4 regions of the Pantoea jilinensis genome follow, and region 4 is predicted to be linked to each of the others. Evidence: predicted binding sites of a transcription regulator. Region 4 holds the regulator's gene; each other region holds the start of a gene.
What was found. The regulator PurR, encoded in region 4, represses purine synthesis genes. The targets are predictions, from matches to a motif close to CANGCAAACGTTTGCNTG.

Region 1 (8,009 bases), 780 kb from region 4:
CTGTTTCCGCATCGTAATGTTGCAGCACGTCACGCACGGTAAAGAAGTTGCCGAGTGATTTGGACATCTTCTCACGGTCAACCATCACCATGCCGGAGTGCATCCAGTAATTGACGTAAGGGCCGTCATGGGCGCAGCTCGACTGAGCGATTTCGTTTTCATGGTGCGGGAACATCAGGTCTGAACCGCCGCCATGGATATCGAAATGCGTACCCAGTTGTTTGCAGTTCATCGCAGAACACTCAATGTGCCAGCCAGGACGGCCGTTGCCCCACGGCGATGACCAGGCTGGCTCATCCGCTTTGGACATTTTCCACAGCACGAAATCCATCGGGTTGCGCTTCACATCGGCCACTTCAACACGTGCGCCCGCCTGCAGTTGCTCCAGATCCTGACGCGACAGCGCGCCGTAATCGGTATCGCTGAGCACATCGAACATCACGTCGCCATTGTCCGCTACATAGGCGTGACCGCGAGCAATCAGTTTTTCCACCAGCTCGATAATCTCAGCGATGTGACGGGTCGCGCGCGGCTCCTCATCGGGCGGCAGGATCCCCAGCGCAGCGAAGTCATTGTGCATCTCGCCGATCATGCGGTTGGTCAGGGTTTCGATACTCTCGCCGTTTTCGTTGGCGCGTTTGATGATTTTGTCATCAATGTCAGTGATGTTACGGACATAATTAAGCTGATAACCGAGGTAACGCAGGTAGCGCGCCACGACGTCAAATGCCACGAACGTCCGCCCATGACCAATGTGACAGAGGTCATACACCGTGATGCCGCAAACATACATCCCGATTTTACCGGCATGAATGGGTTTGAATTCCTCTTTCTGTCGACTCAGGGTGTTATAAATCTTAAGCATTGAACGGTTCCGTTTTCGCGTGTGGTTGGCACTTTTAAGTATCCAGACATTGTGCCGTATTTTTATCGCTCGCGCGACGCAAAGCAAGCCAACTGCGCCGTGCTGCTGACGCGTCATTGGAAATTATGATATAAGAACGGTCGACAAAAAGAGGTACGCCAATCGACACCGCGACCTCAGCAACTGATGACAACCTTTACAGGACGACAAAAATGGTAACTTTCCAGACGAACCATGGCGATATCGTAATCAAAACTTTCGATGATAAAGCGCCGGCAACCGTACAGAACTTCCTGGATTACTGCCGTGAAGGTTTTTACGACAACACCATTTTCCACCGCGTAATCAACGGCTTTATGATTCAGGGCGGCGGCTTCGAGCCGGGCATGAAGCAGAAAGAAACCAAAGCCGAAATTCAGAATGAAGCGAACAACGGTCTGAAAAACACCAAAGGTACGCTGGCAATGGCACGTACTTCTGCGCCGCACTCTGCCACCGCACAGTTCTTCATCAACGTAGCTGACAACGACTTCCTGAACTTCCGTGACGAAAGCGTTCAGGGCTGGGGCTACTGCGTGTTCGCTGAAGTGGTTGAAGGCATGGATGTGGTCGAGAAAATCAAAGCAGTCTCTACTGGCCGCAGCGGCATGCATCAGGATGTGCCAAAAGATGACGTCGTTATCCAGAAAGTGACCGTCAGCGAGTAATGTCGCGCACGCTGTTTATCGCAGATCTCCATCTGTGTCAGGAAGAACCGGCGATTACCGCCGGTTTTCTGCATTTTTTACAGCGCGAAGCGCCCCACTGCGACGCGCTCTATATTCTTGGCGATCTCTTCGAAGCCTGGATTGGTGACGACGATCCCAATCCTCTGCATCAGCAGATTGCCCGCGCCCTGCGCGCCCTCCCGGTTCCGGTCTTCTTCATCCATGGCAATCGGGATTTCCTGATTGGCCGACGCTTTGCGCGCGCAAGCGGCATGACGCTGCTGCCGGAAGAGCAGGTGCTGACGCTCTACGGCCATCGGCTGCTCATCATGCACGGTGATACGCTCTGCACCGACGATGCGGGTTATCTGCGCTTTCGTGCCAAAGTGCACAATCCGTGGATCCAGCGACTGTTCCTGGCGCTGCCGTTGAGGATCCGCAAACGCATTGCGGCCCGGATGCGCGCCGACAGTAAACAGGCAAACCAGCACAAATCCCAGACCATCATGGATGTAAACCAGGAGGCAGTCACTGCCGCTATGCTGCGCCAGCAGGTGCCGCTGTTGATCCACGGTCATACCCATCGCCCCGCCATTCATACGCTGAACCTGCAGGGTGAAACGGCGGAACGCGCGGTGCTGGGTGCCTGGCACAGCCGGGGTTCCATGATTCAGCTCGACGCCAGCGGCATTCAGCTCATCGATTTCGACTTCTAATCTGCGGTTAATTCGCGGACGTTAGCGGGACGCAACCGTTTTCCTTGCGTGCTTCTCATGCTATTCTCGGTGCCCTTCAAAACCTGTCCGCCCGGCCAGGTCTGTTTGTCTATTCACAGGAGTTGACCGCATGTCATCCAACGCCCCGGCCCGCATCGCCATTGTTATGGGTTCCAGAAGTGACTGGGCCACCATGCAGTTCGCCGCTGAGATCCTCACCAGCCTGGACGTCCCTTTTCATGTTGAAGTAGTCTCTGCGCACCGTACCCCGGATAAACTGTTCAGCTTTGCCGAAACGGCAGCCGATAACGGTTTTCAGGTGATTATTGCTGGCGCAGGTGGCGCAGCACATCTGCCAGGTATGCTGGCGGCAAAAACTCTGGTGCCAGTGCTGGGTGTACCGGTGCAGAGCGCTGCACTAAGCGGCGTGGATAGCCTCTATTCAATTGTGCAGATGCCGCGCGGCATTCCGGTCGGAACGCTGGCGATTGGCAAAGCAGGCGCAGCCAATGCCGCGCTGCTGGCCGCACAGATTCTGGCGCTGCATGACAGTGGGCTGGCGTCACGCCTGACGACCTGGCGTCAGAGTCAGACCGATGAGGTGCTGAACCATCCTGATCCGCGGGTGGATGCATGAAGCCGGTTTGCGTACTGGGCAACGGCCAGTTGGGTCGTATGCTGCGTCAGGCAGGTGAACCGTTGGGGATCGCGGTCTATCCGGTGGGTCTGGAGGCGGATCCTGCTTCCCTGCCCATCGCTGACAGTGTGATCACCGCCGAAATCGAACGCTGGCCGGAGACCGCGCTGACGCGCGAACTGGCGAGCCATCCGGCCTTTGTTAACCGTGATATTTTTCCGCGTCTGGCCGATCGTCTGACGCAGAAACAGTTGCTGGACCAACTGGGGCTTGCCACCGCGCCATGGCAGTTGCTGGCCGATAAAAGCGAATGGCCGGCAGTGTTTGACTCGCTGGGCGAACTGGCCATCGTGAAAAGCCGCACCGGCGGTTACGACGGGCGAGGTCAGTGGCGTCTGCGTGCTGATGAGACGCATCAGCTACCCGAAGCGTGTTACGGCGAATGTATCGTTGAGCAGGGCATCAACTTTTCCGGTGAAGTCTCACTGGTGGGCGCACGCGGTCACGATGGCACCGTTGTATTCTATCCGCTGACGTATAACCTGCATCAGGATGGCATTCTGCGCACCAGTGTAGCGTTTCCGCAGGCAGACCAGGCTCAGCAGCAGCAGGCTGAATCGATGCTCAGCGCCATTATGCAGGCACTGAATTACGTTGGCGTAATGGCAATGGAGTGTTTCGTTACGCCTGATGGGCTGCTGATTAATGAGCTGGCGCCCCGCGTGCACAACAGTGGTCACTGGACGCAGAACGGTGCGTCGATCAGCCAGTTTGAGCTGCATCTGCGCGCCATTCTTGGTCTGGCATTGCCACAGCCGATGGTATTTGCGCCGTCGGTAATGGTTAATCTGATCGGCACCGATGTGAATCTCAGCTGGCTGCAGCAGCCGCTGGTGCATCTGCACTGGTACGACAAAGAGGTGCGACCGGGCCGTAAAGTGGGTCATCTGAATCTGACCGACAGCGATGCAAGGCGGCTCAAAACAGCACTCAATGCGCTGGTGCCCCTGCTCCCGGAAGAGTACGCCAGCGGCATCGCCTGGGCCGTTGAAAAGCTGTAGTTTCCCGTTACCCGCTTGCGGGTTCTTGGGGCGTTCCGGATAAAGGTTAAAGGCGGCCTCATGCCGCCTTAGTCAGCCCTGCCTTATGCCGCATCAAACTTCCTGAACAACGCCTTCCCTTTCAGTAACCGAATCCCAAGCCAGCCACCGCACAGCGATAACAGCAACGCGCCGCATAACGGCAGTGCCAGCCATAATGTCCAGTCAGGCTGCCACGGGAAATCGAAAATCTTTGTCTGTAATCCCCATAGCGCCGCTTCTGCTCCCATCGCGGCCGCCACGCCCGAGACGACGCCGAGCAGGGCAAACTCACACCACAGCGTGGTGCGTAGCAGTCTTTTGCCCGCACCCAGCGTGCGGTAGACCACCAGCTCCTGCCTGCGTTGCCGCATTCCGACCTGAATCTGCGCCAGCAGCAGTAACACACCGCAGGCAGTGACCAGTACCACCATGATCTCCAGCGCCCGGCTGACCTGCGTCAGTACCTGACCGATCTGCTGCATGATGCTGCCGATATCCAGCAGACTCAGCGCCGGAAAAGCACGATTCAGCTGCGCCAGCAGATCCGGGTTCGCCTCCATGCGGAAGCTGGTGAGCCAGGTCTGCGGCTGGCTGTCGAGCGCACCCGGCGGGAAGATAAAGAAGAAGTTCGGCTTCAGGCTTTCCCAGTCCACTTTACGCAGGCTGGTAATACGCGCGCTGAACGTCTGCGTATCGCCGTCGAACGTCAGTGTATCGCCGAGCTTCAGCCCCAGCCGATCCGCCAGTTCCACTTCCATCGACACTTCACCCGCTTTTGGTGGCCAGTTGCCTGCCACCAGCGGATTGTGATCCGGGCGATCGGCCAGTTCCGTCAGGTTGAGCTCACGGTTCAGGGCGTTATCCAGCTTCGGATCGGCCGGTTTGCCATTGAGTTCACTAAGCCGTACCCGCGCAATCGGGTAAAAGGTCCCGGGCGTGATCTGATGCGACTGCAGGAAGTCACGCACCTGCGGCACCTGATCGGCCGTCATGTTCAACAGGAAGAAGTTCGGGCTATCCGCCGGTAACTGCTGCTGCCAGCGATCCAGCAGATCGCCACGCATTACCAGCAGCAGCGCCAGCAGCATAAACGACAGTGAAAAAGCGGCGAGCTGGCTCAGCGTCATGCCGGGCTGGCGCAGCAGCCGGTTGATCGCCAGTCGCAATGCCAGATTGCGCACCACCAGCCGACGCAATAGAAGCAGAGTTCCCCAGCCGAGTAACGCCAGTAATCCTGCCAGCACCACCACACCCGCCAGCAGCGCCCAGAGCATTTTACTGCCGCCGACCAGCAGCGCTAACAGCGTCACGACCACCACGATCATTACCGGAATATAGAACTTCAGCGGCCAGAGATTTGCCACCGCATCGCGCCGCAGCACCCGCAGCGGCTGGGTTGCCAGCAGCAGACGATAGGGACGCAGTCCCACCAGCAGCGAAATTACAAACAATGAACCCACTGCCCAGATCCATGGCCAGACGCTGGCTGCCGGTAAGCTGGCAGGCAATACCGGTTTCAGCATCGCCATCAGGATCGCTTCCACACCCTGCCCCACCAGGCCACCGGCAATCGCCGCCAGCAGCAGCACCGCCAGCCACTGACCGATGATTAAGCGCTGCAACGCGCCGTGCGTCGCACCCAGGGTTTTCAGCACCGCCACCAGATCGTAGCGGCTGCGGCAGTAGTGACTCATGGCGACCGCCACGGCTGCAATCGCCAGCATCAGCGTCAGCAAGGCCGAGAGCAGCAGGAATTGTTGCGCGCGCTGCATCGAACGGCCCAGCGCATCTTCCGTGTTCTCAACGCTGATCCAGCGCTGATCCGCCTTCAGCTGCGGCTCAATCCAGCGGTCATAGCTGGTCAGCTGGTCAGGATTACCAGAGAATTTATAGCGCCAGGTGATGCGGCTGCCCGGCTGAATTGCACCGGTTTTCGCCGCATCTGCCAGGTTAATTAGCAGACGTGGCGCCATCTCAAACGGGTTAAAGCCGCCATCCGGCTCCTGAATTACCTCGCCGCTGATGCGCAGCTGGGTGTCTCCCACTTCCAGCGTATCGCCCACTTTCAGATTGAGCAGCGCCATCAGGCGCGGTGCTGCCAGCGCGGTGCCTGCCTGCGGTCTCAGCCCCGGAGGTTGCGTCTGTAAGGTGCCAAACATCGGATAGCGATCATCGACCGCTTTGACTGAGGCGAGTTGTGGCGACTGCCCGGCAAAGGTCATGGTCATGAAAGTCAGTTGAGAACTGACCGTCAGGCCGTTTTCCTTCGCTTTTTCCAGCCAGGCTTCCGGGGCAGCATCAGTGCTACGCAGCGTGCGGTCACCCGCCATAAAATCACGACTCTGCTGATTCAGCCCTTTTTCCATGCGATCGCTGATTGAGCCCAGCGCCAGTACGCAGGCTACCGCCAGCGTCAGAGCCAGCCAGACGATCAGCAGTGAGGGGGAGCGCCACTCGCGCCAGAACCAGCGCCAGATCATTGCTCCTCCCACAATTTTCCGTCACGCAGCCGCAATCGACGGTCGCAACGCGCTGCCAGCTGTTCATCATGCGTCACCAGAATCAGCGTGGTGGCGAAGTCGCGATTAAGAGAAAACAGCAGGTCGGCAATACGGTCACCCGTTTTACGATCGAGATTGCCGGTGGGCTCATCGGCAAACAGCAGGCCCGGACGACCGCTGAAGGCGCGGGCCAGCGCGACCCGCTGCTGTTCGCCGCCGGACAGCTGGGCGGGCAGATGATGCAGACGCTCACCCAGCCCGAGTAGCGTCAACAGTTCACGCGCCTGTTCGCGGCTCTGGCGATCGCTGTCGCCGCGCAACAGTGATGGCAGTTGAACGTTTTCCTGCGCATTCAGAGTCGGTACCAGCATAAATGACTGAAACACAAAACCAACCTGCCGGGCACGCAGTGCTGCACGCTGCTCTTCATTCATCTGGTGCAGCGGCTGACCCAGCAGATGCACTTCACCGCTGCTGCCATCGTCCAGCCCGGCCAGAATGCCCAGCAGGGTAGACTTGCCGGAACCCGACTCGCCAATCAGCGCAATGGTCTCGGCTGGTTTGACAACCAACTCAACTCCGGTGAGGATGGTTAACTGATGCTCTCCCTGACCGACGGACTTAGTAAGATGATGAACTTCAACAATGTTTTCCGCTGGCATTATCCCTTCCTGTTATTGATTCTTCTGCTGGTATCCCGTCTTGCTGCTGCAGATACCCTGATGGTGCTGGGCGACAGCCTGAGTGCGGGCTATCGCATGTCTGCCACTGCGGCCTGGCCCAGCCTGCTTGATAAGCAGTGGCAGCAGAAACCGAAAGTGGTCAACGCCAGCATCAGCGGTGATACTGCTGCCCAGGGACTGGCGCGCCTGCCTGCGCTATTAAAACAGCATAAGCCGCAATGGGTGTTAATCGAACTGGGCGGTAACGATGGTCTGCGCGGTTTCCCGCCCGACGCTATCGCACAGAATCTGAGTAAAGTGATCGACGATGTCAAAGCCGCTAATGCGAAACCCTTGCTGATGCAGATCCGTCTGCCCGCCAACTATGGCCGCCGCTACACCGAGGCGTTCAGCGGCATCTATCCGGAGCTCGCACAGCAGCATGCCATCCCTCTGGTGCCCTTTTTTATGGAGCAGGTCTATCTGAAACCCGAATGGATGCAGCAGGATGGTATTCATCCGAATCCTGATGCTCAGCCGTTTATCTCTGCGTTAATGGCAAAAGAACTGGCCCCCTTAGTTAAGCAGCCGTAACGCGCCAGGATGCGCAAATAGGGTAAATAAATGCAAAAAACTATTCTGATTACAGGTTGTTCAAGCGGCATTGGCCTGGTCGCCGCCCACGATTTACTGGCGCGAGGTTACCGGGTGATCGCCGCCTGCCGCAAAGCCGACGATGTCGCGCGTATGAACACGCTGGGTTTTACCGGGCTACAGCTCGATCTGGACGATCCGCAGAGCGTGGATCAGGCAGCAGATGCGATACTCGCGTTATGCGA
Region 2 (8,009 bases), 340 kb from region 4:
GTTTCCAATAAAGAGCTGAAGGCGCGCATGCTGGCTGAAACTGAGCCGCGCACCACTGTCTCTTTTTACAAATATTTCCAGATTGCCGATCCAAAAGCATTCCGTGATGCGCTCTACGTTGGCCTGACAGCACTCAAGGTGTTTGGCCGCGTCTATGTGGCGCACGAAGGGATTAATGCGCAAATCAGCGTGCCCGCCAGTCAGTATGAAAAGATGAAAGCGTGGCTCTATAGCTTTGATCCGGCGCTGAATAATCTTCGCATGAACATTGCCCTGGACGATGATGGAAAATCGTTCTGGGTGCTGCGTCTGAAAGTGCGTGATCGCATTGTTGCAGACGGTATTGAAGACAGCAGTTTCGATGCCAGCAATGTGGGTCAGTATCTTAAAGCAGCAGACGTTAACGCGATGCTGGACGATCCTGACGCGCTGTTCGTGGATATGCGAAACCACTACGAATATGAAGTGGGGCGTTTTGATAATGCGCTGGAAGTGCCTGCTGACACCTTCCGCGATCAATTGCCGATGGCGGTTGATATGCTGCAGGATCAGAAAGACAAAAAGATCGTAATGTACTGCACCGGCGGGATCCGCTGTGAAAAAGCCAGCGCCTGGATGCGGCACAACGGCTTTGAGGATGTCTATCACATTGAAGGCGGGATCATCGAGTATGCCCGCCGCGCGCGTGAGCAGGGGTTACCGGTACGCTTCAAAGGCAAAAACTTTGTCTTTGATGAGCGGATGGGTGAACGTATTTCTGACGACGTGCTGTCGAACTGTCATCAGTGCGGCGAACCCTGTGATACCCACGTCAATTGCGTCAATGACGGCTGTCATCTGCTGTTTATTCAGTGCAAAAGCTGCGCAGAGAAGTTTGAGAACTGCTGCAGCCCAATCTGTCAGGAAGAAGCAAAACTCTCTCCGGAAGAGCAGCGCGCTCGCCGGGCGGGACGTGAGAATGGCAATAAGATCTTTAACAAGTCACGTGGCCTGTTAAATATGACTATTCCTTCGCCAGTGAAGAAATAAACGTGGCCGCCTGAAGTGAGCTTCAGGCGGCGTGTTGTTTTACTGACGTACACCTTCAACTGAGATCATCAGCTGCACCTTCTGCGAAGCGGGCCCCAGATCTTTAGTGATGTTGAAATCTTTCAGTGCAATTTCCCCTTCGGCCTCAAAGCCAGCGCGGTAACCGCCCCACGGATCTTTACCTTCACCCAGCATTTTCGCCTCCAGCGTCACCGGTTTCGTCACGCCATTCAGCGTCAGATTGCCGGTAATCTTCAGCTCATCACCCTCTTTTTTTACCTCTGTGGATGTAAACGTGGCCTGCGGGTTTTTACTGGTGTTCAGGAAGTCAGCGCTGCGCAGGTGCTTGTCACGTTCAGCGTGATTGGTATCGACGCTGCTGGTGTTAATGGTGACGTCGACTTTGTCTGCTGCAGGGTTCTTCTCATCAAAAGTGAAGCTGCCATCGAAATCTTTAAAGGTGCCGTAGAGCCAGCTGTAACCCAGATGCTGAATACGGAACTGAATAAACGCGTGCTGGCCCTCTTTATCGATTTTATAGTCTGCAGCATTGGCGGTCATCGAACTGAGCAGCAGGCTGGCACCGGTCATCGCCAGCAGAGTCTTTTTGAACATATTATTTATCCTTTTCAGAGGGAGAAGGGATGCGTAAACCTGACATCCGTTTTAGGGTGATATCACGATCGATAAAATGATGTTTTAACGCAGCCAGACCATGCAGTACCGAGAGGATCACAACCGTCCAGGCCAGCCAGAGGTGAATGTCGCCCGCCAGGTCAGCCTGCGCGCCTGCACCGCTGAACAGCGCAGGCAGGGTAAACCAGCTAAATACAGATATCGGTTTGCCATCGGCGGTTGAGATCAGATAGCCACTGATTAAAATGGTCAGCAGCAGGGTGTACAGCAAAAGGTGCGCAACCATTGAACTGATACGCACCAGCGGGGAATAACTGCTCAGCGGTTTTGGCGGCGGCGAAATAACACGCCACACCAGACGAACAATCAACGCCAGCAGCAGCATCACGCCAATGCTTTTATGAATTTCCGGCGCGTCGTGATACCAGCTATCGTAGTAGCCCAGGCCGACCATCCATAACCCCAGCGCAAACATGGCATAAATCGCCAGCGCCATACACCAGTGCAGCAGCACGGCAATCAGTCCAAACTGATGAGATGAATTGCGTAATAACATGATGTCGTTTCAAAAAAGAAATAATATGAAATAAGAATCTACATTATGAAATATAAAAGCAATTGCCCTTACGTTTCTATAAATTTTATTTTTTAATATGAAATGGCTGAATAAAAGGAGGTGAAGATGCGCAATATTTCTGAATGAGTTATTTGTGGCAAAGGGCTCGTCAACGAATAAGGCGGCGAATTAACCTGAAGTGCGGAATAAAACCGTGTCATTATGTCAGCAAAATTCAGTTTACGTCAGTTAATGTCAATGGGTGGCGCCCACTTGATGCCACCCATTTTCAGCGTCAGAAGCGCGAAAGGCGGAAAGGGGTCAGATCAAATGAGAACGGTTTTTTCTGAGCAAATTCTGCAGCCAGTTCACCTAATACACTGGCAAATTTAAACCCGTGTCCGCTGAGTCCGGTAATCAATAAACGGTCAGGTTCACCTGGCAGCGTATCAATAATAAAGTCCTCATCCGGGCTGAAATCGTAGCTGCAGGCTTCACCATGCAGACAGACACCCACGCCGGGTAAAAACTGACGCAGGAAACCAAAGGCTTCACTGCCATCGGCCGCGACCGCACCAAAAGGTTTACGATCCTCTGGCTGCTGCATCGGCTGTCCGCCATCATGACGCCCCACCTTCAACGCGTTATTATCCGCCGGGAAGCCATAGAACTGGCTGCCATTCGTCATTTCTACCGTAAAGCCGGGAAACTTATTGTTTTCGCTGTAGCGACCATCAGCCTGATACCAGGCAAACACTTTTCGGGTGGGGGCCACTGGCAGGTCAGGAACTAATTTACCGACCCAGGTGCCGGCACTGACCAGCATTTTGCGACCCCGATAGATACCGTCCAGGGTGGTGACCTGCTGCAGATCGCCATCACGTCCCAGCTCGGTGACCGGACAGTTAAACAGCTGTGCACAGCCCGCCTGCTCCGCCAGCTGAATCCAGCTGCGAAGCGCCTGTTCGCACTTCAGATAGCCGGAGTCCGGCTCAAAGACGCCCAGATAACCCTCAGGCACGTTAATTTGCGGCCAGCGCTTTCGCACGTCATCGGGCTGCATTACCTCAATGTTGAGTTGCCAGCGAGCGGCGCTGTCGATGACGTTCTGAATAAAAGGTGACTGAATTGGCGCAAGGTTAAGTACGCCGCTGCGATGCATAATGCGCTCACCGGCGCGCTGTTCCAGTTCATCCCACAGCGTCTGCGCTCGCAGGACCAGGGGAACGTAACGTTCGCCTTCGCCATAAGCGTGACGGATCAATCGACTTTCGCCGTGATGCGTGCCCTGATTGTGGGGAGGATGTGCACTGTCGATCATCAGCACCGATAAACCCGCCTGGGTAGCATAGTAGCCTGCCGCCGCGCCCACTGAGCCGCTGCCGACGACGATAAGATCATAAATCATGATAACTGTGCTCTAAGAGTAAGATAATCAAAAGAATACCAGAAACAGAAACGAAAAAGGCACCCCTGAGGGCGCCTCTTTGATGCGGCAGAGATTAATGCTTATTGAGGAGTCGTTCTATCTGCTCGGCTGATTCTATCTTGGCGATGCCCGCTTCGAGTATCGAGATAAACTGCCTTGCCACATCCGTTGTCAGCCAGTAAGTAGGGCCAACATCCGCTTCTTCTTCTTTTTGATCCTGCGACGACAGCGAGTGCAGGCGGATCATCATGGCGTCATAGCTATCAACGGTACTGATATCCCAGCCCACCAGCGGATGAGTCTGAATAACGTCTTTTCTTCTGTCCATTATAACCTCCTTATTACTCGTTAAACGAAGTGCATGGTGAGGTTCAATGCGGCTTTTTTATTCCAATAGCGAAACTATTATAACAGTAAACCAGGGAATCATGACTTTTAAAAGGCCGTGAGTCAGCTTCTCACAGAATATTTGCGTTTGAAAGGCGCGGAGGAAAAAATAAAATGCCTGGCAGGCAGGCATTTTAATCACTATTCATTGGGCAGGCAAAAAGTGGCTTCAGCCACGTGAGCCTGCTTAAAGTGTCGGGCTTTCTGGCACGATGCCGCCGCCGCGTTTCTGCAGTGTTTCTGCCAGACGGGCAAAGTGCTGCTGAAGTTGTTCATCATGGTTTTGATTTTGGGCTTCCAGCGACAGATTGTGCACCAGCAGCTGACTGGCGCGATCGTCAAGACAGAAAATCAGACTGGAAAAGGCATTTTCCAGCACCGTCAAACGACGCTGTTGATCACCAATCAGTGCTAACAACTCACCAAAGGTCATCGCCTCTTCCGGTTTATCAGTAGTCATGGTGCGCACCTCCTGTTATGCGTGACGAGCGCAAGGATAGGGCATTGATCATTAAGAGTCTAGATGCAGAGAGGGGGAAGTGCGAGAGGGAAGAAAAGATAAAAAAACCGGGTGGCGACACCCGGAAAAAAAGCACAGTGGCGGTTAATCAGTAATGAACCAGTCATCAGCACTTTCCCACGTCTGCTGCAGGATTTCGCTGATCTGGTCGCGCGTCTCTTTTCCACCGCCCAGCACGCTGAGATTATTGGCACTGGCGTAACGTACCTTGACGTGATTGGTCGAGTCAGGGAACTGTTCATCAATGCGGCGCGATAATTCATCGCTTAACGCTTCAATCGCGCCTGCAGGAAGAGGTCGGGTATTGGATACGGTAATTTCAACGCGCATAATAGCCTCCGGTTAAGATACTGTATATATTTACAGTATCTGCGGGCCGGAGGCAAGTAAAATTATGCGATGCGCCAGTTCAGTGTTTCACCCGCCAGGAACGGCACCAGAGCGTGGCTGCCGAGCGCGATTGATTCAGGCACCTGCCAGGGCTCACGCACCAGCGTAATCGTCCCTTCATTCAGCGGCAGGCCGTAGAAACGCGGCCCATTCTCAGAACAGAACGCTTCGAAATGTTCCAGCGCGTTCAGCTCTTCGAAAACGGTGGCGTAAGCGGGCAATGACGTTGGCGCATTAAACACGCCAGCGCAGCCGCAGCTGGCTTCTTTGAGATGGCGCAGATGCGGCGCAGTGTCAGTGCCGAGGAAGAATCGTGGGTTTCCGCTTGCTACCACCTTACGCAGCGCTTCCTGATGCACGTTGCGCTTAAGGATCGGCAGGCAGTAGAGGTGCGGACGAATACCGCCCACCAGCATATGGTTGCGGTTAAACATCAGATGCTGCGGGGTAATGGTTGCGCCCAGCGTCTCATCGGCGGCGGCGACATAGTCAGCGGCGTCCTGCGTGGTAATGTGCTCCATCACCACCTTCAATGCCGGAAACTGGCTGCGCAGCGGCACCATTACGGTTTCGATAAACCGGGCTTCACGGTCAAAAATATCAACGTGTGCATCGGTAACTTCACCGTGGATCAGCAGCGGCATACCGAGCTTCTGCATACGCTCCAGCACGCGGGCAATCGACGCGATGTTGGTGACGCCATGGCTGGAGTTGGTGGTGGCGTGCGCAGGATAGAGCTTGGCCGCGGTGAACAACCCCGAGGTAAAACCGCGCTCCAGCTCATCAGGATCCAGTGAGTCGGTCAGATAGCAGGTCATCAGCGGCGTAAAAGCGTGCCCGGCGGGCAGCGCCGCCAGGATACGATCGCGGTACGCTTCACCTGCCGCCACGCTGGTTACCGGCGGCACCAGGTTCGGCATGACAATGGCACGACCATTCACCGCGCTGGTATAGGGCAGGACCGTGTTGAGCATCTCATCATCACGCAGATGAATATGCCAGTCGTCAGGGCGACGCAGGGTAAGTTGCTGAGGTTGTGCTGTCATCAGTGAAGCTCCGGCAGAAGGGAAACAAAAGGCATGTTTTGGCCGGGGTCTAAGCATAAGGATTCAGGCAACCGTTTGCACCTGCTTTTTATGTCGATAAAGAAAATCCGCGCCATAAGGCGCGGAGATCGGGATTACTGTGTGAACGGAATGACCAGTTCTCCCGGTTTCACTTCCAGTCCTTTGGCAAATTTCTTCGCCAGCGACTCGCCTTTACTGCGGTCAGCACTCAGTACATAAGCAGGATTTTGATCAAAATAGCTTTTGAGTGACTGATTCAGGTATGGCGTCAGCGTCTTCATAATTGACGCCATTTTTTCCGGGGCAACCTGCGTATCGACAATCTCCAGATCGCGAAGATAGATGGCGCCCTGCTGCGGCTCATAAACCGGCTGAGCACGCATCTTCAATTGCATATCGGCCTGCTGAGGACCAAACAGTGAGGTGACGTTAATTTTTGCATTGCCGGAAAGTGTCACCTTTCCTGGCTCTTCGCGCCCAATCTGACTGGTCAGGTTGTTCAGCACAATATGCGCGTTAACCAGTCCGGATACGCCAATGTCTTTCTCATAGTTGTTATGCTTCTGCAGCGCCTGATTCACTTCCTGTTCGCTGATGGTGTATTGGGTCAGTTGATTACATCCGCTCACCAGCAGCGCAATCAACAGGGCCGTCAGCCCGAAAAATGCCTTTTTCATCGATCTTTATCCTGAATATCAGAGCCAGTAAACAGGCTATAGCCTGCCTGAATGCGGGGCGGGTGTCATCAGGAAAGGGATGAGAAACGCCGCAGCGTCTCTCATCGCGGCAGGGTTAGTGGGATATTGAAGAGAGAAGATTTACCTGGGTCTGTTTAGCCATATTATCGCGGTAGTCAGCGACCCGTGCTGGCCAGTCGATACCCGCCACCAGCGTCAGTGAGCGCAGCAGTGGAAAGAGATTAAAATCATCTTCTGACAGCTCGCCGTTCACCGCATTGGGCTGTTCGATTAATTTGTCCAGCTTGCGCAGATCCTGGCTGACATTTTTAATCAGCCCGGCCGAGTGACTTTTCAGCGCGTCAAAATCACCGATGCTTGCCTGCTTTTTGGTGCGGAAATAGTCACGCGCCTCCGGGGTAGCGAATTCGGCAAACGCCGACTCAGCAATGCGCGGCAGTAGCAGTTTGTTGACATAGCTATTCATATGACGCAGCCAGTCAGCGATTGCCGGATTCAGCGCGCCGGTAATCAGCGGCTCGCGATCCTGCTGATCGACATAATGCACAATATCCATACTCTCAGGCATCGCGCTGCCATCCTGCTTCTGCAGAATCGGCGCCATTTTCTGCCCAATCAGCCGGTTCGGCGTCTCCTCGTCGTCGTTTAGCATCACCACCAGCTCAACCGGTTTGTTCTTCAGGCCAAAAATCATTCGCGCTTTAACGCAGAAAGGACAGTGGTCATAGATATAGAGCTTCATCCTGATCTCCCGGGTTTCAGAGGGTTATTGTTAAACAGAACGAATCAATTCTTTCTGTTTTCGGGCGTGTGAAAAGTATGGAAGAGATTACTCAACAGGGCAAACTCACCTGGCAGAGGCATCACAGGAACCGCCGCTTAAACCAGCCATTCTGATGAATGAAAGCGGTGATAACAGAGCAAAATCAACCTCTTTATGGCGAAAAAGCTGTAACGTTTTACCGCAGCCCAGGCGACGGTTATAGTGAAAGCCGGTTAATGACGGCTCATCTTCATCAGCCATTGATTTCAGGAGTCAGGATGTTTGGCTATCGTTCTGCCGCGCCCAGGGTGCGATTAACCACCGATAGACTGGTGGTCCGTCTGGTTCACGAACGTGATGCCTGGCGAATGGCAGATTACTATTCGGAAAATCGCCAGTTTTTAAAACCCTGGGAACCGGTGCGCGATGACAGCCACTGCTATCCCTCAGGGTGGCAGGCAAGGCTCGGACTGATTTCGGACATGCATAAGCAGGGTTCCGCCTTCTATTTTATTCTCATGGACAGCGATGAAA
Region 3 (8,009 bases), 1.5 Mb from region 4:
CATCTGAGCAGGGCACGCTGGTCTTCCCGGGTAACCTCGGTATGTTCGAATGGGGCGGCATCGCAGTCGATCCTAATCGTCAGATCGCAATTGCTAACCCAATGGCGCTGCCGTTTGTCTCTAAGCTGGTTCCACGTGGCCCGGGCAACCCGATTGAGCCGCCGAAAGGCGCTGAGGGTGGTTCAGGTACGGAAACCGGTATTCAGCCACAGTATGGCGTGCCGTATGGCGTCGAGCTGAACCCGTTCCTGTCACCGTTTGGTCTGCCTTGCAAACAGCCTGCCTGGGGTTATGTCTCCGCGGTGGATCTGAAGACCAACAACGTGGTCTGGAAACAGCGTATCGGTACCGTTCGCGACAGCGCACCGGTTCCGCTGCCGTTCAAAATGGGTATGCCAATGCTGGGTGGTCCTGTCACCACCGCAGGTAAGGTGTTCTTCATTGGTGCGACCGCAGATAACTACCTGCGTGCTTTCAGCACCGACACCGGCGAGCTGTTATGGCAGGCACGTCTGCCAGCAGGCGGCCAGGCCACGCCGATGACCTATGAAGTGAATGGCAAGCAGTACGTTGTCATCGCGGCAGGCGGTCACGGTTCGTTTGGTACCAAGCTGGGCGACTATGTGATTGCCTACGCGTTGCCTGATCAGAAGTAATTCACTGGAAAGTGAATAACAAAAGGCGGACTCCGGTCCGCCTTTTTTTGATCGCGCTATTTCTGCATTCCGCGCCAGTTAAGCCACGCGCAAAATAACATTACTCCGCAGGTTGCCAGAAAAACGGGTCGCATCCCAAACGCACCGGCGATCACCCCACCAAACAGCGGGCCGCTCACCTGGCCGATATATTGCGCCGAGGTCGAAAACCCCAGCATCCGCCCCACCTGTGAAGCCGGCACGTTATGGCGGATAATCGCCGTGATGCACGGCATCAATCCGCCCAGGGCCATCCCCATCAGAAAACGTAATAACACCAGTTGCCAGGCTGCCGTGATAAATGCCTGTGGAATCAGCAGCAGCCCGCTGATTACCAGACCGCCGGTCAGTACCCGCCAGTGCCCCACCCGATCGGCCAGACGACCCAGTCGGGGTGCCGCCAGGATCGTGCCCAGCGCCGCAGCAGACATCACCAGTCCGGCTACCACTGTGACCTGATGGTCACCCCGCACAAACTCGCCCACATAGAGCGTGATAATCGGCTCAATCGACATGCTGGCGAAAATCAGCAACATGCCCGAGAGCCACATCAGCCGCACCAGATTGTGGTTAACCGGCTGCTCTGCAGGCAGCTGTTGCGGATTGCCGCGCGACGTCGCCGCAGCACGCGGCAACTCCCTGAGTAAAAATGTGGTGGCGAGGAAAGCGAGAAAAATCACCGCGCCCGTCAACCAGAAAGTCTGACGGATGCCAATCAGCGGCGGCAAGACGCCCCCTAGCAGCGGCCCGACCACGTTGCCCGCCATAATGCCCGAGGAGAGGATGCCCAGCGCCCAGCCGGTCTGCGCTTTTGGGGTTTGCGCTGCCACCAGAATGGTCGATCCCGATGCGTAGCCGCCCAGCAGCCCCGCCAGCAGGCGCAGCGCCACCAGTTGCCACGGCGCCGTCGCCATGCCAATCAGCGACATCGCAATCGCCATTCCGAGACTGGCCCGAATCAGCATCAGTTTACGACCATAACGATCAGCCAGCCGGCCCCACAGCGGTGCCGTCAGCGCGGCGCTGAAAAAGGTTGCGCCATAGGCCAGCCCGGACCAGCGGGCAATAGCCGCAGGCTGCTCAACACCCAGTTGCTGAATATAGAGCGGCAGAAACGGCAGCAGCAGCGTCATCGCCACGATAGTGGTAAAAGAGCCAGCGACGCAGACTGCTAAATTCCGTTTCCAGTGTTGAAACTCTGCCGTTTCGGGTAACTGTTGCATGGTGATATCCGTTGAATGATCAGGGATACAGGCTAACCGGAGTCGCACAGCAACAACAGTCCTGGCAGAATAGTTACTCTGTGGCGCTGATTGTTGTCAGCAGGCAACAATCAACCTGGATTTAGGGCCTCAACCAGTGCATCACACAGTAGCGTCACCGGTGACACCGGGTCGGGATGGTCGTGAAGCAGGAGATAGCTTTGCAGGCGATCCATCTGCCACTCCGGCAGCAGCTGCTGGATATCCCCACGCGCCATCGCCTCCTGCGCCATGTAGGAAGGCAAATAGGCGATGCCACTGCCCGCCAGCGCGGCATTAAGCAGCGCCATGCTGTTGTTGGCGCGAAAACGACTGCGCACGTCCAGCGCCAGTCGCTGTTTATCCCGGCGGAACGGCAGCGCGGCGGTGTGTGCCGGACCATGGAACATCAGCAGGTCGTGGCGCGGCAGCATTTCGGGGTGGGTGATGGCGGGCCGCTGCGCCAGATAAGCGGGCGCGGCATAGAGTCCCCAGTCGATATCGCTCAATACCCGGAAATTGCCCTGCTGCGGCGATCGGGATCGGATCATAATCGCCAGATCCGTCTGATCGTCCAGCCGATCATGATTGCGATCGGTCAGATCGAGATCAACGTTGATATGCAGATGACGACGAAGAAAACGGTTCAGAACAGGAACGACACACTGGCAGCCGAAGGTGACGGGTGCCTGAAGTCGGATATGGCCGGCGGGCTGCTGATGCAACTGCTGCACAAAGGCTTCGGCACGCTGCACTTCAGCCAGCATTCGCACACAGTAGGGATAGTATGCCTGGCCCATCTCGGTGAGTGCCAGCCGCCGCGTAGTGCGCTGCAATAATCGGATACCGAGCCGCAACTCCAGCCGGGCGATCTCCCGACTGACATGGGATTTGGACCAGCCCAGTGCGCGGGCCGCTTCACTGAAACTCTGTAATTCTACTACCCGAGCAAATACCAGCATGGCGGTTAAATTCGCGCCGTTTTCCATGTTTCCCGACTCCGAAAATAAAGGGATGCTGGCAACAAACTAACACGTTCAGGCTGGGACGCTGTGGCGGGCGGGAAAAAAAGCGAGGCAGAGGCAGGAGGAGAATGGTGCAGAGCGCGGGCCGACCTTCCCGTCTGCTGGCTGTGACGGGAAGATCTTATCAGGCATCAGCTGGCCATCGCCAAGGGGAACAGCAGCCGATCCGGCTCGACGCGACGCTGACGGCGCAACTGGCCCGGCGTCATCATGAAATAGTTTTTAAAGGTGCGGGTGTAGGCCTGCTGGGTATCGAAGCCGTAGTTCATCGCCACCTGCAGTATCGCTTCGTTGCTGCTCAGCAACGTGAGCGCAGACTCGGTCAGGCGGCGCTGACGGATATATTCTGCCAGTGAAAAACCAGTATGCTGTCGAAACAGGCGTTGCAGATGCCAGCGCGAATAGCCTGAGCGGCGCGCCACTTCATCCAGGTGCAGATCGTGTCCTAAGTTATTCTCAATCCAGTCCAGCAAACTCCGAATAAACTCGCGCTGATTCATGGTTCCTCCTGTCGATTCTGATGTGCAGTGGAACCACTTTACTTGTTTAAATTTATCCCTTAATTAGCAGAAAATTAGCGCAGAATTAGCAAGGACGGAAACGGGTGCCGCATTGCGCGGCCAGACGCGACTCCAGCAAAACGTTAAGGCCGGCAGACTGCCAAAATAATTTGTGCTGAGGCAAGGGCGAATCCCCAAGAGCTGACATCAGTCAGTGAATGGGGTGAGCAAAAGCAGCCAGTGCCGCCACAGTGCGAAGTAAGAGAACAGCGGTCCGCCAAAATAATTCGTGCTGTGGCAAGGCGGCAAATGCGCGAATCCCCGGGAGCTGACATCAGTCAGTGACTGGGGTGAGCAAAAGCAGCCAACGCCGCCACAGTGCGAAGTATGACGGCGGAAGGATAATTCTGGCCTAACAATTAGTGAGTAAACTCTCTCTTATCTTTATGAAGGAGATCAGCCATGCGCGTGTTACTGGTTGAAGATGATGAAATGATCGGCGCTAACCTGCAGCAGGCACTGCAGGGCGCGGGCTGGTCGGTGGATTGGGTGCGCGATGGCGTCTATGCCCAGAACGCCTGGAGCGAAGGCGGCTACAGCTGCGTGCTGCTCGATCTCGGCTTACCACGGGATGATGGCCTGCAGGTCCTGCGCCGGGCGCGCGGGCGCGGCGACGCGACGCCAGTACTCATTCTTACTGCACGCGACACGGTGGCGCAGCGGATTCAGGGACTCGACAGCGGTGCTGACGACTACCTGCTTAAACCGTTCGATTTACAGGAAGTCATGGCCCGGATGCGCGCCATTACCCGACGCAGCCACGGCGCGGCAGATTCCGTATTGGGCAGCGGCGATGTGCAGCTGGATATGATGACCCGTGAAGTGCTCTACAAAGGCCAGCGTGAACAGCTTACGGCGCGCGAATATGCCCTGCTCTACGCCCTGCTGGAGCGGCCGGGCGCTATTCTGTCACGCGAGCAGCTGGAAAACCGTATCTATGGCTGGGGCGATGAAGTCAGCAGCAACGCGGTGGATGTGTTGATCCACGGGATGCGCCGCAAGCTGGATAACGACGTGATCCGCAACGTGCGCGGTCTGGGCTGGCGGGTGCCGGCAATATGAAACCTTTTCGCTTTATGCGCTCACTGCGCAACAAATTACTCTCTACGCTGCTGATTATTCATCTGCTGATGATCGGTGGCGTCACCTGGTATTTCTTCAGCTGCTACGGCGATATGGTCGGCACCATGAAGGACGATCAGCTGGCCAAAATCGCGGATGCCTGGTCCACCAATAAACAGATGCCCGCCCTGATGCCGATGCTTATTGCGCCTGACAAGGCGAAAAGCGCCTTTGTGGTGCAGCTATGGGACGATCAGGGTCAGTTGCGCGCCAGCTCATGGCCGGAGCTGCAGGCCCCGCTGCAAAACCAGCGTGGCTATCGCGACGTCCATATCGGTCAGTGCGACGACTGTGAATGGCGCATCTATACCCGGCCCGGCTTGCCTGGCAGTGAGATTAAAACCATTCAGGTGATGCACAACCTCAGCTACATGAAGGCATTGATGGTCAAGCGGGCGCTGTCGGCGATCATTCCGATGATCCTGATGATGCCGCTGTCGCTGCTGGTGATCTGGCTGGTCGTACGCAAGATCACCCGGGATCTGCAGGTCGCTTCGCGTCAGATTGCCGCGCAGGAGACGCATCATCCGCACAACGTCTCACCGGAAGGTTTACCGGATGAGATCCTGCCGCTGGTGGCCGCCTATAACTCGCTGCTGAGTAAACTGCGTGAGGCCTGGTCGTCACAGCGTCAGTTCCTGGAAGATGCCGCCCATGAACTGCGCACGCCGGTAACGGCCGTGACGTTACAGCTGGAAAACCTGCGTCAGCATATTCAGCCAGGCGAAGCGAGCCGGCAGTTCAGCCAGCTGGAAGCGGGCGTGACACGTACCCGTCACCTGGTCACGCAATTACTCAATGTCTCACGCCAGGATGACCAGAGCGTGGTCGCCAGCGTTGAGCATATCGAACTGGAAGATCTGCTGAAAGAGAGCATTGAGCAGCTGATGGTCGTGGCGGATAAACGCGGCATCGATATCGGCTTTAATGGCTCCACGCAGTACCGTCTGCAGGCCAGCCGTTCCGAGCTGCGAAGCCTGTTCGATAATCTGATTGGTAACGCCATGCTACACACCCCGGAAGGTAGCCTGGTCGATGTACTGCTGCATCGGGTTGCCGGAAAGACCGTGGTCGATATTGTGGATAACGGGCCGGGCATGCCGGAATCCTTTATCGAGCGCGCATTTGATCGCTTTACCCGTTCGCCTGACGTTAAAGCCCAGGGTAGCGGCCTGGGATTATCCATTGTGCGCAACGTCGCTCAAAAGCATCAGATTCACGTCGCCCTTTCCAATTGCCTCTCGCCACAGGGTGCAATTTGTGGTTTGCAGGTTCGCGTTACACTTCCCTGATTCCCGCTGTTTGATCACGAACCAGACAACGTAAACGGTTGCCTGGTTCCGTTCGATCCACGCCGTTATTGTGAATCTCATCACATTTTAGCTGAATTGTAATGCAACACTTTTTGACAAACGTGAGCAAAATCTATTTTCTATCGATCTGTTACAGGCACGCTACGCGGGCTGAAGAACTGGCTGTTATTTGCTGTGAAACCCTCATTCCCATCAAGGGACCGATTTTTCTCTGACTGCGTCTGCTGTGCGGCGGTCAAAAGCATGTGGCTGATAATAATGAAATATAAAACGTTGATAGCAGGTGCCGTGCTGGCATGTTCATTGAGTGGTGCTGCGCAGGCAGCGGAAAGCGATCCGCAGTATGTCTCCGACTGGTGGCATCAGAGCGTAAACGTGGTCGGTAGTTACCACACGCGTTTCGGACCGCAGTTTAACAACGACGTTTATCTGGAATATGAAGCGTTTGCCAGGAAAGACTGGTTTGATTTCTACGGCTATCTCGACGTGCCTAACTTCTTCGGCGTGGGCAACAGCAATGCCAATGGCGTGTTCGACCACGGTTCACCGATGTTTATGGAGATTGAACCACGCTTCTCTATCGACAAGCTGACCGGCACCAGCCTGGCCTTTGGCCCGTTCAAAGAGTGGTATTTCGCCAACAACTACATTTACGACATGGGCCGTAACAGCGATAACCGCCAGAACACCTGGTACATGGGTCTGGGCACCGATATCGATACGCACAGCGATGTCGGCCTGTCGCTGAACGTCTATGCCAAATATCAGTGGGAAAACTACGGCGCGGCGAACGAAAACAGCTGGGATGGCTATCGCTTTAAGGTGAAATACTTCGTGCCAATCACCACGCTGTGGGGTGGTAACCTGGGCTATGTGGGCTTCACCAACTTCGACTGGGGTTCCGATCTCAATGAGAAAGGCGGTTCATCACGCACCAGCAACTCTATTGCCTCCAGCCACATTCTGTCCCTGGGTTACGATCACTGGCACTTCTCTGCGGTGGCGCGTTACTTCCATAACGGCGGACAGTGGGCGGATGGCCAGGAGCTGAACTTCGGCAAGGGTCCGTTTGAAGTGAAATCGACCGGCTGGGGTTACTACCTGGTGGCGGGTTATAACTTCTGATAATAGCGGGCGGTTGCAACAACCGCCCGTTTAGTCGGTGAGCTGGCCCAGGACATCACGCATCAGGGCCAGCTTTTCAGCTGCAGGCTAATCTGATAAGCACTGCATCTGCTCTGCATTTAATTCTGCGGCTTCTCAACATTGATGCGCCATGGAATGTTGAATTTATCAATGAACATCGCGAATCCGTTCGACCAGAACGTCTCCTGCCATGGCGTCGTCACTTTGCCGCCTGCCGATAATTTCTCAAACCAGGCTTTGCCCTTTTCAACATCATGGGTAGAGAGGCTGACCGCGTAACCCGCATGCTCTGACGCTGGCGGATGTTCGGTATTGCCATCGCTGAGCATCAGCTCACCGTCACCAATGCGTAATTGCGCATGCATGATCTTTTCTGGCGGCTGTGGCGCTGCGGACTCATCGCCGACCTGCTCACCCTGATCCGGCATATCACCGAATTTCATTTTAGAGAGTAACTCTCCACCGGTTGCCTGCAGGTAAAAGTCGATAGCCTCTTCACAACGGCCATAGAGAAACAGATAAGGACTAACTTGCATCGTAACCTCTATTTGTCGGTTGGATTTTTTCAGTACCTTAACAGTGTAGACGATCGACTTTACGTACTGATTTTACTGACAATAACGGCGAAAGAGTTGTGCCATATAACTGCTCATTGGGGTCAGCGTCGTGTCTTTGCGCTGAATCAGATAGAAGATCGCTTTCGGCAAAGGGTCATCGAGCGACAGTGCCACCAGCGAACGGCCCAGAATGGGATCGTCAATCACGTCGACCGACAGAATACTGATGAAATCACTTTGTGCCACCAGGCTGGTGCAGGCCATAAAGGTTTCACAGGTCACCACGATTTTAGGTGCCATGCCGCGCTCGCCAAACAGATCGTGCAGCAAGCGATAGTAACTGCCTTTCG
Region 4 (8,009 bases):
AAAAAAGATCGTTGCCGAGATCGTAATGCTCTTTACCGACAATCCAGGCCCGTTTTTTTGATTGCAGATTCGTTAAGCGAGCGGCGGCAATGCGCAACGTATCTTTAAAATGATGAGGCAATTGCTGATCGAGTTTATGTTTAAGTACGTGGTGAAAGAACATATCCAGCCGGTCACACTCCCACCATCCATCCATATAGCTCTCACCGAGCCCAAGTGAACCCTCCTGCAGAACACGTTTAAAAAAACCTGGATGCGTGACATGAATATCCCATGGACGTGAACCATTGATTTCGACATCCGCTGATTCCAGCAGTTCATGAACGATGCGATACCAATGGTTCTCTTCCGGGCTCACTACTTCAGCATAAGATGAACTCATAGCTTTTCCACCACCTGTCCAATCTGAACCTGAACAAAGAGTAGCCAATTTCGTCAGGCATTGAGAAACGTTACGGATGACTCCGCACACCGGTTATTGTGTGATACAGAGGACTGGAATAGCCTGCAGCTGGACGGGCAAGATGAGAATAACGCGCGCGAATACCGTCCCGGCAACAGGGTGCCAATCAGATTATTACGTTATTATATTGTTGATTTATTACAGATTTGTTGACCCGAATGAGTATATTCTCACGCGGGTCAATATTCAATGACTTATTGTTAGGATGCTAACTAAGAAGTCAGTGTGTCAGTGATTATCCTGGCAGGCAGGTTGCGCTGAGGCAACAACACTTTGTGCGCTGTCGGCACGCTGCATGGCGAAGCCGAACAGCGCGAGCACAATGGTCGCCGTCATCGTGAGTGTGGTGGTAAACAGCGCCTGAGTTAATCCGGCTGATACCGCCAGGCTTGCGGCGAAGCACAGACCTAACTGCAGTGTGTTCTGCAATGCGGCCGCTTTGCCGGTAGCATTCGGGAAGGGCATTAATGCACTGGAGACCACAATCGGATAGATCGCGCCGTTCGCCAGCGCCATGCCGCAGAATGGAACCATCAGGCTAACCAGCGTGCTGTTGCCGGCAAGCGCAACAGCAAACAGCGCCAGAATGCTCAGGCTGTAGATACCCAGTAACCAGGGCAGCAACTGTGAACCGTTAAAGCGGTTGAGCAGGGCGCGACAGCCGAAGCCACCTATCAAAAAGGCGAGGGTCTGTGGCACATAACTCAGGCCGATGTCGGCAGGCGAGAGACCTAAATCTGCCAGAATAAACGGCGAACCCGTCAGCCAGGCAAAGAAGCTGGCAGAACAGGCTGAGTAGATCAGCACGTTGCCGCTATAAACCCGCGATTTGAGCAGGGTAAAGAAACCCGGCTGTGCCTTTTTTTCACCTGCGACTTTGCGAACAGTGGGCAGACGCAGCGTGGTCAGAATCAGGGCTACCGCAATCAGGGTCAGCACCAGGAAGATTGAACGCCAGTGGAAATGACCAATCAGCCAGGCGCCCAGCAACGGGGCCAGTGCCGGAGAGAGTGCAACCAGCGGCATAATGGTGGCGAAAACTTTGTTGGCACGTGCGGCAGGGTAGCGATCCACGACCAGTGCCTGCCAGCTAACGGCAGCAGCACAGACGCCAATCGCCTGAACAAAACGTAGCGCCAGCATCAGATAGATATCATTGACCCACAGCATGCCTGCACAACCGATCCCAAACATGGCCAGCCCGGTAAGCAGCACAGGTTTACGGCCAATGCGATCGGAAAGGGGTCCCCAGAAGAGCTGACCCACAGCGAAGCCTCCCAGAAAAAGACTCATACTGGCGCTGATCAGGCCGGGTGAGGTGTTAAACGTTTGCTGCATCGCGCCGAAGGCGGGCAGGTACATATCGGTGGCTAAAAAGCCGAGCATGCTCAGCAGGGCAAGGTAAGGCATAAATCCTTTATTCGACAACATCTCATTCTCATTTTTGCAGGATAAACGCGGCAGAGTGTAAAAGGTGCGTTTGCTGCTGTGAAACGGTAATATTTGCCGCTTGCTGTTAAAAATTTTGAAGGCAGATTATGTGGTCAGAATATGCATTAGAAGTGGTTGACGCAGTCGCCCGTGGCGGCAGCTTTAGCGCTGCTGCGCAGGAGTTACATCGGGTGCCCTCTGCCATCAGTTACACGGTGCGGCAGCTGGAGAGCTGGCTGGCGGTGCCGCTGTTTGAGCGTCAGCACCGTGAAGTGGTACTGACTCCGGCAGGCGAGCATTTTGTCCGTGAAGGGCGCAGCGTCATCAAAAAAATGCTAGCCACACGACGACAGTGTCAGCAGCTGGCCAACGGCTGGCGCGGTCAGCTCAGCATCGCGGTTGACCGTATCGCTAAACCTCAGCGCACCCCGCAACTGGTTAAAGATTTCTATCGCCATTTCCCCGACATGGAGCTGATCATCAGTTATGAAGTTTTTAACGGCGTCTGGGATGCGCTGGCCGATGGCCGGGTAGAAGTGGCCATTGGGGCCACCCAGGCGATTCCGGTGGGCGGACGTTTTGCGTTTCGCGATATGGGCACACTCAACTGGCGCTGCGTGGTCGCGCCCGATCATCCCCTGACGCAGGCGAGCCAGATCGATGACGACACGCTGCGTAGCTGGCCGTCACTGGTGCTGGAAGATACTTCACGCGCACTGCCGCGCCGAATGACATGGACGCTGGATAACCAGCGCAGGCTGGTGGTGCCGGAATGGCAAACCGGGCTGGAGTGCGTGCAGGCGGGATTGTGTGTGGCGATGGTGCCCGGTCATCTTGCCAGGCCACTGCTCGACAGCGGCGATCTGGTTGAACTGACTCTGCCGGTGGCGTTTCCGGACAGTCCCTGCTGTGTCAGCTGGGCTGAGGATCGCGCATCACCGGCGACTGGCTGGTTGCTCAGCTACCTGGGTGATGCGCAAACGCTTAATCAGGAGTGGTTAAGCGAGGATTAACGGCGATAGTCGCGGAATGGACCGTCGGCCACCGAGCGGCGCTCAATCAGCGTAGGGTGTACTTCAATCGTCTGTGACACTTCACGCTTACTGGTGATGCGGTCCAGCAGCATATCCAGCGCTTTTTCACCTAACTGAGCTTTAGGCTGATGCACGGTGGTCAGGGCCGGTGCGAAATAGCGGGCGTTGCGCACATTATCATAACCGATCACCGAAATATCCTGCGGTACGCGCAAACCCATTTCGTCGGCGGCGCAAATTGCACCCATTGCCATGATATCACCACCGCAGAACACCGCCGTCGGGCGCTGTTTCTGTGACAGGATCTGCTGCATCGCCTGATAGCCCGACTCCGGCTCAAAGTCACCCTGGACAATCCACTCGGCGCGCGGCTGAATGCTGGCTTCTTCCAGCGCCTTCAGGAAACCGGCATGACGTCCGCCACCGGTATTACGCTCCATCTGACCGGGGATAGCACCAATGTCGCGGTGACCGCGTTCAATCAGATAGCGTCCTGCCAGATAGCCGCCCTGGAACGCGTTATCCAGAACCGTGTCGGTGAAGTCGGCGCGCGATTCGCCCCAGTCCATTACCACCATCGGGATGTTACGGTTCTCTTCCAGCATCTGCAGCAGGTCGTCTGGATATTCTGAGCACATCACCAGCAGACCATCGACACGCTTCTGCGCCATCATGCTGAGATAGGCGCGCTGTTTTTGCAGATCGTTATGCGAATTCCCCAGAATCAGCGTATAGCCTTTGTCAAAACAGTGATTCTCAATCGCTTCAATAATCTCTGCGAAATAGGGGGCTTCGCTGGAGGTCGCCAGCAGGCCCAGCGTTCTGGTGTGATTCACTTTCAGGCTGCGCGCCACGGCGCTTGGCGAATAGTGCAGTTCTTTTATCGCCTGCCAGACCGCGTTGCGCGTCTCTTCTGCGACAAAGCGGGTTTTATTGATGACGTGCGAAACTGTCGTCGTTGAGACGCCAGCGCGTTTCGCCACATCTTTAATTGTTGCCATGAAAATCGGACTCCAGTGCTTATCTAACTCTATGATAAGCGTAGTGTTAAACGTTTGCGTCTGCTCAGGGTTTTTTCCGCAAAAATGCCGCGTTTCTGGCCGGTTTACAGGCCGCTGGCGAAAATCAAACGCCTGAAAACCGGCGCAAACGGAATCAGGATTGCGCGCGTTGCGCAACAAAGGCGGGATTCTAACAAGGCTGAACGGATAAAACGAGATTTTTACCGGGCCCTGTGGGAAAATGCGATATCCCCACAAATTGTGTGACTAAGGAGCAAACAATGAGTACCGATCTTAAACTGGCTTTAATGACGACTGCGGGCTGTCTGCTGATGATTGTAGCCTTTAGTTTTACCGCCATTCTGCACTAAAAAAAAGCCGGGAATCTCCCGGCTTTTTACGACTGTTTTCTGGTTAGCGTATGGTTTTCGGCGTCATCACACGACGGGCACCAATGTAATGACGCTGCCAGTAATCTTCCCCTAATGCGCTAATCTGAATGTCTTTTCCGGTACGCGGTGACTGGATAAACTTGCCATCTCCCAGGTACACGCCAACGTGATCCGCTGTACCGCGACCATTAATACGGAAGAAGACCAGATCGCCTTTCTCCAGCGACTCACGCTTGATGGGTGCGGCGTCACGCAGGTGATACATCTCATTAGCGGTACGCGGAATCTTAAACTTCACCAGATCTTTATAGGCGTACCAGACCAGGCCGCTGCAATCGAAGCCGGTATGCGGCGAAGTGCCGCCCCACTGGTAGGGTTTACCCAGCTGGCCCATCAGTTTGGTCATCGCGGTTTCGCGAGCCTTCTGATAACGCTGACGGTGGGATTTGCTCATTTTAATCGTGCCCGGCTCGCTGGTGGTGACCTCAGCGGTTTTTAGCAGGCGCTGATGGCCATAGCGTTTCTTCTCTTTGTTCTTTTGCTGGCTTTTGCTTATACGGGCGGTTTTAAGCGAGGTCTTCTTAGCAGGCGTCTGTTTGGCAGTGAGTTCGACTTTTTTCTGTTTTTTCGTTTTAAGTTTTTGAACAGGGCTGAGGCGAGTCTTTTTCGTCACCGTTTTTACCTGGCGACGTTTGCGGCGTTCATCGTCGCGCGCACTCTTTTTTTCTGCTTTATGCGTACTGACGTTCACCGGCGTGTGCGGTGAAGCAGCAGCGACGTTGAAAAACAGTTGCGCAATGGCCAGCATGAAAAGCGTAATGATTAAACGCATAGTCCGTTGATTAGTTAAGTTGTCAGGGCCACTACGCACCGCGACAAAGTTGAGATTAATCTGATCCAGGATCAGGGCCCAGGCCATTCTAGTCCAGTTCGTTTAAAAACTGTAATGCCTTTTAATATTAATCTGTGCAACCCACGTAATCGCGCTGAAAATGAACATTTTCAGCGTCTTATATCAGCGAAATTATTACGAATTATTAAACTGTTACCCGCTGTTAATAATCAGAGGGTCGTGCATCCCGCTGCAGGACTTAACAATGATGGCGGTATAATCGGTAGCGGACAAAATCTCGTTTTCAGTCACGCTGCGAAGTCGCTACAATAAACAAACACGAAGTCACGATTTAAGGAAGGCAATTATGAGTACTGTAGAAAAAATTCAGCGCCAGATCGCAGAAAATCCGATCCTGCTGTACATGAAAGGTTCCCCGAAACTGCCTAGCTGCGGTTTCTCTGCACAGGCGGTACAGGCGCTGTCAGCCTGTGGTGAGCGTTTTGCTTACGTGGATATTCTGCAGAATCCGGACATTCGTGCCGAGATGCCGAAATTCGCTAACTGGCCAACCTTCCCGCAGTTGTGGGTTGATGGCGAGCTGGTCGGTGGCTGCGACATCATCGTTGAGATGTTACAGCGTGGTGAACTGCAGACGCTGATCAAAGAGACTGCAGAAAAATTTAAAGAAGCAGAATAAAAAAAGGCCGACATCACGTCGGCCTTTTCCATTGCAGCATCCCTTATGCGGATGCACTGGCTTCTGCATCGCCTTCCGCGAAAGGCAGTGGCCAGCCGCCTAAGCGTTTCCAGCGGTTCACCAGCTCGCAGAACAGTGTTGCTGTCTGCTGCGTGTCATAAAGCGCCGAATGCGCCTGGGTACTGTCAAACTCCATTCCCGCCGCAATACAGGCTTTCGCCAGAACCGTCTGACCCAGCACCAGTCCGCTGAGTGCCGCGGTGTCAAAGGTGGCAAAGGGGTGAAACGGATTGCGCTTCAGGCTGGCACGCTCTGCCGCTGCTGACATAAAGTTCAGGTCAAAAGTGGCATTGTGCGCCACCATAATGGCGCGATTGCAGCCACTGTCCTTAATCCCCTTGCGCACCATTTTGAAAATGGCATGCAGCGCTTCATATTCACTGACTGCTCCGCGCAGCGGATTGCTGGGATCGATACCGGTAAACGCCAGCGCTTCAGGATGCAGCAGCGAACCGACAAAAGGTTCGACGTTGAAATGCAGCGTCTGGTCAATCTGAATCCAGCCCTCTTCATCCATTTTCAGCGTGATGGCAGCAATCTCCAGTAACGCATCGGTTTGCGCGTTGAAACCTGCGGTTTCAACGTCGATCACCACCGGATAGAAGCCACGGAAACGTTGATTGAGTGCATTAGGGGAATTCGATTCAGACATCAGGATCTCGTTGCAGAAAAAGGGCAGCGCGTATTATGGCAAAAAACGGGGCCGGGTGCAGCAGATGAAGCGCAGAGAAGGGGATTCAGCCCACCCGAACGGGCAGGCTGAGGGGCAGGTTTAGTTGCCCAGGCCGTTGCCGGCATCTTTGTTTTCGATCAGCTCGATTTTGTAACCATCGGGATCTTCAACAAAGGCAATAATGGTAGAGCCGCCTTTGACCGGGCCAGCCTCACGCGTCACGTTGCCGCCATCTTTACGGATGCGTTCGCAGGCAGCTGCCGCGTCATCCACGCCCAGTGCAATGTGACCATACGCATTACCGAGGTCATACTTATCGACGCCCCAGTTATAGGTCAGTTCGATTACCGCACCTTCGCTCTCGTCGGTGTAGCCCACAAAGGCCAGGGTATATTTATATTCGGTGTTTTCGCTCTGACGCAGCACGCGCATGCCGAGCACACGAGTGTAGAAATCGATTGAACGTTGCAGATCGCCAACGCGCAGCATGGTATGAAGTAAACGCATAACATCCTCTTTTAAATAAAACGCCATCGCCGGATGACCCAGGCGATAAGTATAGCGATGAAAATCGCCATTGAATAATGGCTGCCGTCATCGTCCCGGACGGCAGCCCAAAACGATTACAGCGTCGGGTAGTCGATATACCCTTCAGCGCCGCCGCCGTAGAAGCTTTCCGGGCGCTGTGGATTGAGCGGCGCATCCTGCTGCAGACGCTCAACCAGGTCCGGGTTAGCTATGTAATCGCGACCAAAGGCAACGGCATCGATCAGACCACGACCAATCAGGTCATCGGCTTTCTCAACGGTGTAGGCACCCGCACCGATGATGGCACCCGGGAAGAGATCACGCACTTTCTGGCGGAAAGCGTCGGTGTAAGGCTGACCACCGGCCCAGTCTGGCTCAGAGAGGTGCAGATAGGCGATATTGCGTTTTGCCAGCTCGCCGATGTACCACAACGCCGCTTCTTCTTCGTCCGGACCGTTATCCAGATTCTGGAAGCTACCGATAGGTGATACGCGAATACCAATGCGATCGGCAGACCAGTTAGCAATGACCGCATCAACTACTTCCTGCGCAAAGCGACCGCGTTTTTCAATGCTGCCACCGTATTCATCGGTACGCTGGTTGGAGTCTGGTGCCAGGAACTGGTGAATCAGATAACCGTGCGCCGAGTGCAGCTCAAGCAGATCAAAGTCCGCTTCACGTGCGTTGGCCGCAGCCTGACCGAAATCGGCCACGATCTGCTTGATCTCCGGCACGGTCAGTTCACGCGGTGTTGAGGTATCTTCGCGATAAACGCTGCCATCTTCCGCACGCAGTGAAGTACGGGTGCCTGCAGCAATCGCCGAGGGAGCCACCGGTGCTTTACCTTCCGGCTGCACGCTGTTATGAGAGATACGACCGGTATGCCAAAGCTGCA

Region 1: the regulator PurR is predicted to act here: its motif matches at 2,317-2,334, upstream of purE (5-(carboxyamino)imidazole ribonucleotide mutase).
Region 2: the regulator PurR is predicted to act here: its motif matches at 6,058-6,075, upstream of pyrC (dihydroorotase).
Region 3: the regulator PurR is predicted to act here: its motif matches at 5,963-5,980, upstream of KTJ90_RS17580 (nucleoside-specific channel-forming protein Tsx).

Annotation. Positions count from the first base shown of each region.
Region 1 covers NZ_CP077746.1:3,036,585-3,044,593, forward strand. The annotation lists gene cysS (cysteine--tRNA ligase) at 1-865, opposite strand, end outside; gene ppiB (peptidylprolyl isomerase B) at 1,078-1,572, shown strand; gene lpxH (UDP-2,3-diacylglucosamine diphosphatase) at 1,572-2,288, shown strand; gene purE (5-(carboxyamino)imidazole ribonucleotide mutase) at 2,419-2,925, shown strand; gene purK (5-(carboxyamino)imidazole ribonucleotide synthase) at 2,922-3,986, shown strand; gene ybbP (putative ABC transporter permease subunit YbbP) at 4,070-6,487, opposite strand; gene ybbA (putative ABC transporter ATP-binding protein YbbA) at 6,484-7,170, opposite strand; gene tesA (multifunctional acyl-CoA thioesterase I/protease I/lysophospholipase L1) at 7,138-7,764, shown strand; gene KTJ90_RS14390 (SDR family oxidoreductase) at 7,795-8,009, shown strand, end outside.
Region 2 covers NZ_CP077746.1:2,590,318-2,598,326, reverse strand. The annotation lists gene trhO (oxygen-dependent tRNA uridine(34) hydroxylase TrhO) at 1-1,029, shown strand, start outside; gene KTJ90_RS12250 (YceI family protein) at 1,069-1,644, opposite strand; gene KTJ90_RS12245 (cytochrome b) at 1,646-2,221, opposite strand; gene solA (N-methyl-L-tryptophan oxidase) at 2,517-3,629, opposite strand; gene bssS (biofilm formation regulator BssS) at 3,724-3,978, opposite strand; gene KTJ90_RS12230 (hypothetical protein) at 4,225-4,497, opposite strand; gene dinI (DNA damage-inducible protein I) at 4,642-4,887, opposite strand; gene pyrC (dihydroorotase) at 4,950-5,993, opposite strand; gene KTJ90_RS12215 (lipoprotein) at 6,128-6,691, opposite strand; gene grxB (glutaredoxin 2) at 6,807-7,454, opposite strand; gene rimJ (ribosomal protein S5-alanine N-acetyltransferase) at 7,754-8,009, shown strand, end outside.
Region 3 covers NZ_CP077746.1:3,719,414-3,727,422, forward strand. The annotation lists gene KTJ90_RS17550 (glucose/quinate/shikimate family membrane-bound PQQ-dependent dehydrogenase) at 1-656, shown strand, start outside; gene KTJ90_RS17555 (MFS transporter) at 713-1,918, opposite strand; gene KTJ90_RS17560 (LysR family transcriptional regulator) at 2,029-2,925, opposite strand; gene KTJ90_RS17565 (helix-turn-helix domain-containing protein) at 3,093-3,461, opposite strand; gene KTJ90_RS17570 (response regulator) at 3,924-4,583, shown strand; gene KTJ90_RS17575 (sensor histidine kinase) at 4,580-5,935, shown strand; gene KTJ90_RS17580 (nucleoside-specific channel-forming protein Tsx) at 6,215-7,081, shown strand; gene yjdN (VOC family metalloprotein YjdN) at 7,201-7,638, opposite strand; gene KTJ90_RS17590 (LysR family transcriptional regulator) at 7,711-8,009, opposite strand, start outside.
Region 4 covers NZ_CP077746.1:2,254,302-2,262,310, reverse strand. The annotation lists gene cfa (cyclopropane fatty acyl phospholipid synthase) at 1-382, opposite strand, end outside; gene punC (purine nucleoside transporter PunC) at 692-1,894, opposite strand; gene punR (DNA-binding transcriptional activator PunR) at 2,002-2,907, shown strand; gene purR (HTH-type transcriptional repressor PurR) at 2,904-3,929, opposite strand; gene cydH (cytochrome bd-I oxidase subunit CydH) at 4,211-4,300, shown strand; gene KTJ90_RS10655 (C40 family peptidase) at 4,344-5,153, opposite strand; gene KTJ90_RS10650 (Grx4 family monothiol glutaredoxin) at 5,518-5,853, shown strand; gene rnt (ribonuclease T) at 5,897-6,565, opposite strand; gene gloA (lactoylglutathione lyase) at 6,686-7,093, opposite strand; gene KTJ90_RS10635 (alkene reductase) at 7,210-8,009, opposite strand, start outside.